DNA from 3 places in the Specibacter sp. NPDC078692 genome. Region 1 is predicted to be linked to each of the others. Evidence: riboswitches for the same ligand, from Rfam matches in the RefSeq annotation. Region 1 holds a riboswitch; each other region holds the start of a gene.
The links. Region 1 has a riboswitch for S-adenosylmethionine ahead of AB0O97_RS15525 (ABC transporter ATP-binding protein). Riboswitches for the same ligand answer to the same signal wherever they lie in the genome.

Region 1 (2,259 bases):
GAAAGGTCAAGATGGCGGGGCATGGCAGCTTTCCTTATTTCTGAAGATCGTCGTTCAGCACAGCCTGCGCCGCTTACAACCCGAGTTTTGCGGCTTCAATCTTGGGACAGGTATTCATCACCACGTCCAGTCCTGCAGCTTGTGCACGTTGGGCCGCGTCCTCGTCAATAACGCCCAGCTGGAGCCAGACAGCCTTGGCACCCACCGCGATGGCCTGGTCTACAACATCACCCACCCGGGTGGAATTTACAAAACAGTCCACCACGTCGATGGTTCCGGGGACCTCGGCCAAGGCTTTGTACCCCTTGGCACCATGGACGTCATCGCCTTTCAAACTCACCGGGATGATCTCCTGGCCCAGGTGCTGCTGGAGGTACAAGGAAACACCGACGGCAGGTCGCAGCGGATTACCGGACAAGCCCACAACAGCCCAGCGACCGGGTGTGGTCAAGAGCCGGCGGATGAGCTGCGGGTCATTGAGGTGTGCCATGTTACGAGCCTAGTCCTCCCACCGATTGTTACGCTTCGCGAACTCCACCCGCTTGCCGATTTCTGCCGCACACCACTACGTCCTAGTCTTGAGATGACCATCCCGAGCGGCCGAGAGATCTGGCTCATTGACGCCGCAGCAACCCTGGTTGACACCTTTGTAGAAGGAGTCATCGCCGGCAGGGTGCTACCGCCAGGAACGATGGAGTGTTGTGATGTCTGCTTTACTTTCGCCCTCGGTGTCTGCCGAACCAGTGGCGCCACCAACAATAGTTTCTGATCCCCAGGGCACTGCGGCCATGCCGGTTTCCTTTCATGGGCTTGGCAGGTCTTTCAGTTCCAAGGCCGGCACCCACACCGTGCTCCGTGATGTTTCCTTTGACATTCAGGCCGGGGAAATCGTAGCCCTACTGGGACCTTCTGGCTGCGGAAAATCCACCCTCCTGCGTGCCGTTGCCGGACTCGACGCTCCCAGCAGCGGCTCCGTGAGCATTGATGGAACAGCCGTAACCGGCATTGATTCACGCTGTGCCGTAGCCTTCCAGGAACCTCGGCTCCTGCCCTGGAAGTCGATCGCCAGCAACGTGGCGATCGGGGTTCCTGCCGGAGCCGACTCCGCCCGCAGCCGCCTCGTGGTGGAAAATCTGTTGGAACTGGTGGGTCTATCCGCCTTCGCCGGGCACCGGCCGCGGGAAATCTCCGGCGGCATGGCCCAGCGCGCATCCTTGGCCCGCGCCTTGGCTCGCAACCCTGGAGTTCTATTGCTTGACGAGCCCTTTGGCGCGCTGGATGCCCTGACTAGAATCACCATGCAGGACCTGCTGCTGGATATCCATTCGGCAGAACCGACCACGGTTCTGTTGGTCACTCACGACGTAGATGAGGCATTGCAGCTCGCGGACCGGATCATCCTGTTGGGCTCCGACGGCACGGACCAGCCCGGTTGCACCATTGTGCGCACCGTGGACGTGCCCGGCACACGCCCCCGCGACCGGGCATCAACAGAACTGGCCGGGCTGCGCAGCTCACTGCTTACCAGCCTCGGCGTCGACGGCCACTAGCCGCTACTTTTTACTTTCTCTCTTTCACTCTTCAGCACACCCATTTTAAGGACCACCATGTCTAATTCAGCTCTTTTCAACCGACGCTCATTCCTCGGATTCACAGCCGCCGTTTCCGCTTTGGCCCTTGCCGGCTGCACCGGTGAGAATGCAGCCACCGACGCTGCTGGCAAGGTGGGCGGCTCCGATACACTCAACATCGACTTCGCCACCTACAACCCGCTCAGCCTGATTATCAAGGAGAAGGGCTGGCTGGAGGCAACTCTGGCCGAGAAAAACGTCACCGTGAAGTGGTTGCAATCGGCTGGTTCCAACAAGGCCAATGAGGCACTGCGTGCTGGCGCCATCGACGTTGGTTCCACGGCAGGCTCCGCGGCGCTGTTGGCACGCGCCAACCGCTCCCCCATCAAGACAATCTCGCTCTACTCCCAGCCTGAGTGGGCGGCCCTAGTCACTAACAAGGACTCCGGTATTACCAAAGTTGCTGATCTCAAGGGCAAGTCCGTGGCGGCGACCAAGGGCACCGACCCCTACTTCTTCCTAGTCCAGGCCCTGGAAGAAGCCGGCCTGAGCACCAAGGACGTGACGGTGGAGAACCTCCAGCACGCTGACGGAAGAGCAGCTCTGGCGAACGGTTCAGTAGACGCGTGGTCTGGTCTGGATCCCATCATGGCCACAGCCGAGCAGGAAGGCGCCACCCTCTTCTACC
Region 2 (2,259 bases), on a different contig from region 1:
TAAATCGCGATAGCGTGAACTTATGACGACCCCACCCCAGACGTACAACGATGACCTCCGCCTGGCCCATGTGCTGGCTGACAGCGTGGATTCCCTGACCATGTCCCGCTTCAAGGCCCTGGATTTAGCCGTTGAGACCAAGCCGGATCTGACACCTGTCACCGATGCCGACAAGGCCGCCGAGGAGTCCATCCGCAGCCAGCTGTCCCGGGTCCGCCCGCGTGATGCTGTACTGGGCGAGGAATTTGGCAGCAGCGGCCACGGTTCGCGCCGCTGGATCATCGACCCGATCGACGGGACCAAGAACTTTGTCCGCGGCGTTCCGGTCTGGGCCACGTTGATTGCTCTGGTCGACGACGGCATCCCCGTTGTTGGCCTCGTCAGCGCACCTGCCTTGGGCAAACGCTGGTGGGCCGCTCAAGGCACAGGGGCGTACATGGGCAAATCTCTCGCCGCAGCCACCCGCATCCGCGTCTCCAACGTCGCTGAGCTCAAGGACGCCTCACTGTCCTACTCATCGCTGACTGGCTGGGCTGATCGCGGCAATCGCGACGAGTTCATCTCCCTCACCGACGATGTCTGGCGCACCCGGGCCTACGGCGATTTCTGGTCATACTGCATGGTCGCCGAGGGCAGCGTAGACATCGCCTGCGAGCCAGAACTGAACCTCTACGACATGGCAGCCCTGGTCCCGATCGTGCAGGAAGCCGGCGGCCGCTTCACCTCGCTCGAAGGCGCCGAAGGCCCGTTCGGCGGCAACGCTTTGGCCACCAACTCCATCTTGCACACGGAAGTTCTGCGGCGCCTGAACCCGAATTGGGACGACCTGCTGGGCTGACCCCAAGCCCTCTCTACGCAATAGCACAGATGAGTTAAGAACGACGGCGGCCTCCCGCCGTCGTTCTTTGTCTCCCCTGCCGCCGCGCTCACCAAGGCGTGCGAAACGAAACGTAATAGATGCACCGCTAAAAATCTTGGGCTACGATTTTGGGCATAGGTCACGAGTGCCAGCGCTAAACCCCGGTTTGCTGGCCGGCAACCCTCCTTTCGCGGCGGGGTGCCCCGGGTGACGACCTGGCCAGAGCCGTTCGGTTCTGGCAAGCGCGGACTTCTTGGCACCCCCAAAAGGTCCCAAGGTGTAAAAGGAATTTCTCATGAGCTCTGCCGTTTTGGACCACCTTCAACTTGCCGATACGCCTCTTCTGCCCGTGGTGGGTCAGGATCTGTCCGCTCCGCTGATTCAGGGCGGGCATGTGCGGTACGCAAATCTGGATTATGCAGCGTCGGCCCCAGCTGTTGAAGAGGTTGCCGCGCATTTGAATGAGGTGCTCCCCTACTACGCGAGCGTGCACCGCGGGGCCGGATTCGCCTCACAAGTTAGCACCTCGGTCTATGAAAATGCCCGCAAGATCGTGGCCAATTTTGTCGGCGCCCGGGAGGATGACACAGTCATTTTCACTCGCAACACCACCGATTCCCTGAACCTTTTGGCTGGCTGCGTGGAATCGCTCTTGAAACAGCGCGGCTACGCCGAGGGCCGTTCCAATGTCCACGGCGAGGTGCTGTATCTGGACATTGAACACCACGCCAACCTCCTGCCTTGGCAAGCACTCCCCCACCGTTCAGTGGTGGCCGCCAGTTCCATTGTCTCCACACTGGCTCGCGTGGAAACGCAGTTGCGAGCCGGGAATGTGCTGCTCCTAGCCGTCACCGGCGCCTCCAATGTCACCGGCGAGGTGCTCCCCATAGCCGAGTTGGCCACCCTGGCTCACCGCTACGGCGCCCGGATCGTAGTCGATGCCGCCCAGCTGGCTCCGCACCGCCGCATCAACTTGGCCGAGACCGGCATTGACTACGTGGCCTTCTCCGGACACAAGTTGTATGCTCCCTTCGGCGCGGGCGTTCTGGTGGGACGTTCCGACTGGCTCGACGCCGGTCACCCGCACCTCGCCGGCGGCGGAGCCGTGAAGGACGTCCGGCTCGAATCGATCATCTGGGCGCAGGGACCTGCCCGCCACGAGGGCGGCACCCCCAATGTGCTGGGTGCCGCGACCCTCGCCAAGGCGGCCACGGTCCTGTCCGCTTTGGACGCCGATGACTGGCACAACCATGAGCAGAGCCTGCGCGCCCATCTCGTGGCAGGGCTCAACGAGATCGACGGCGTTAGGATCCACTCGCTGTTCGAGGACGCGGACTCGCACCCGGAGTGCGGGAGCATTGGCGTGGTGAATTTCTCGGTCACCGGGTACGACGCCGGAT
Region 3 (2,259 bases), on a different contig from region 1:
TGGGCCCGAAGGCGTTCGAGCAGTGTGCCGGATTCCTGCGGATCACCGGGGGATCGGAACCGCTGGATGCCTCCAGTGTGCACCCTGAGGCGTATGGTGTGGCCCGCAAGATCCTCGTCGCGGCCGGTGCGGGCACTCATGAGCTTGCCGGTGGTCTCGGCGCGGTGGCATCCGTGAACCCGGCCGATTTCATCGAGGGTGAGTTTGGTTTACCCACTGTCAAAGACATCATTGCCGAGCTGCAAAAGCCTGGGCGTGACCCCCGTCCGCGCTTTGAAACCGCCACGTTTACCGACGGCATCGAGAAAATCACCGATCTGCGCCCCGGCATGATTTTGGAAGGGACCGTCTCCAATGTGGCCGCGTTTGGCGCCTTCGTGGATATTGGCGTGCACCAAGACGGGCTGGTCCACGTCTCGGCCATGAGCAACAGCTTCGTGTCCGATCCGCACGCTGTAGTTAAGTCCGGCCAAGTGGTGCGCGTGAAGGTTCTGGAAGTAGAGCCCGAACGCAAACGTATTTCGCTCACCCTGCGCCTGGACGATGAGGTGGGTGCCGGTGCCGGTGCTGGTGCGCGTGCCGGTGCGGGCGCCGGCGCTAACTCGCGTGCCCGCAGCAAAGGCGCCAACCCCGGCCAGGGTTCTACCCAAGGTTCCGGCCAAGGCTCAAGTCAGGGCCGCCGGCCGGGTGGGCAGGGTCCCAGGGCTGCAGACGTGCAGAGCCCACGGGGTGCCGGCGCGCAGAGCCCCCGGGGTGCCGGCGCGCAGGGTCGTCCCAATACCGCGGCACCGTCGGCCAATACAGCCTTGGCCGAGGCGCTGCGCCGGGCAGGGCTGGGCAAGTAGCGCCACAAAGCAGTCCGGCGACGTTGCAGCTGCGCTTGGTTGCGACGTAACCACGCGCCCGTCCAAAGGACTGGCGGCCACTGCGTGAACTCATACGCACGACTGAACGTTACTGGCGCGTATAGACACTCATGCGCACCACTTGCGGCCAGTGGTGCGTATGAGTTTGCTACTCCTACGCAACCCAGGCGGCCCAACCCAATCAGCCCAATGGAAGGGGGAGTGTCCGGCGTCGTTCATCAGTCAGAAATTTGGACAAGGGCACCTTTGTCGCGAAAATTCAAGGACATCTTCGGCCAAAGTCATAAACTCGTCACAATCTTGCAAGCGCGCGGAGATTCTTTCACACTGGATGCAGGTCATGAGTGTCAGCGCACAGCCCCGGCTTGCTGACCGGCAACCCTCCTTCCGCGGTGGGGTGCCCCGGGTGAGGACCTGGCATCGAGCCATCCGGCTCCGGTGCAAGCGCGGGCCATCAGCAACGCAACCCTCCACGCATTGTGCGCAGGAGGCTTCGCAGGTGCAGGCCTCTAGTGTTAAAGGAAACAGCCATGAGCAACGGTTGGTCATTTGAAACCCGTCAGATCCACGTAGGCCAGGAGCCCGACGCCACCACCGGCGCCCGTGCATTGCCGATCTACCAGACAACTTCGTTTGTGTTCCCGTCGGCAGAAAGTGCCGCGGCACGGTTCGCCTTGGCCGAACTGGAACCCATCTACACCCGCATCGGCAACCCCACCACGGATGCCGTGGAGCAGCGCGTCGCCAACCTCGAAGGCGGCGTCGGCGCACTCCTGCTGGCATCGGGGCAGGCGGCAACCACCTTCGCCATTTTGAACATTGCAGAAGCCGGCGACCACATTGTCTCCAGCCCCAGCGTGTACGGCGGCACGTTCAACCTGCTGGCCCACTCGCTGAAGAAGCTCGGCATCGAGACCACCTTTGTTTCGGACCCCGACAACCTGGACGAATGGCGTGCGGCCGTCAAGCCGAACACCAAGGCGTTCTTCGGCGAGACGGTCTCCAACCCGCGCCAGGACGTGCTGGACCTGGAAAACATCAGCGCCATCGCCCACGAAGCCGGCGTGCCGCTGATCGTGGACAACACCCTCGCAACGCCGTACCTGCTCCGCCCGATTGAGTGGGGTGCCGATATCGTCATCCATTCGGCCACCAAGTACCTGGGCGGTCACGGCACAGCCATCGGCGGCGTGATTGTTGACAGTGGAAACTTCGACTTCGCGGCAAACCCGGAGAAGTTCCCCGGCTTCAACACCCCCGACGAGACGTACAACGGCCTGGTCTATGCCCGTGACCTCGGCGTGGGCAGCGCACTCGGTGCCAACCTGGCCTACATCCTCAAGGCCCGCGTCCAGCTGCTGCGCGACCTCGGATCCGCCATCTCCCCGTTCAA

Region 2: it holds a riboswitch for S-adenosylmethionine, as region 1 does, so the genes downstream of both, AB0O97_RS07170 (aminotransferase class V-fold PLP-dependent enzyme) here and AB0O97_RS15525 (ABC transporter ATP-binding protein) in region 1, are expected to answer to the same signal.
Region 3: it holds a riboswitch for S-adenosylmethionine, as region 1 does, so the genes downstream of both, AB0O97_RS00450 (bifunctional o-acetylhomoserine/o-acetylserine sulfhydrylase) here and AB0O97_RS15525 (ABC transporter ATP-binding protein) in region 1, are expected to answer to the same signal.

The regions. Positions count from the first base shown of each region.
Region 1 covers NZ_JBFBLV010000025.1:32,691-34,949, reverse strand. Annotated here, with positions in the region: gene AB0O97_RS15535 (polysaccharide deacetylase family protein) at 1-23, opposite strand, end outside; gene AB0O97_RS15530 (CoA-binding protein) at 74-490, opposite strand; SAM riboswitch class I at 585-698, shown strand; gene AB0O97_RS15525 (ABC transporter ATP-binding protein) at 789-1,550, shown strand; gene AB0O97_RS15520 (aliphatic sulfonate ABC transporter substrate-binding protein) at 1,608-2,259, shown strand, end outside.
Region 2 covers NZ_JBFBLV010000007.1:45,292-47,550, forward strand. Annotated here, with positions in the region: gene hisN (histidinol-phosphatase) at 23-838, shown strand; SAM riboswitch class IV at 997-1,110, shown strand; gene AB0O97_RS07170 (aminotransferase class V-fold PLP-dependent enzyme) at 1,155-2,259, shown strand, end outside.
Region 3 covers NZ_JBFBLV010000001.1:110,744-113,002, forward strand. Annotated here, with positions in the region: gene AB0O97_RS00445 (Tex family protein) at 1-845, shown strand, start outside; SAM riboswitch class IV at 1,203-1,319, shown strand; gene AB0O97_RS00450 (bifunctional o-acetylhomoserine/o-acetylserine sulfhydrylase) at 1,397-2,259, shown strand, end outside.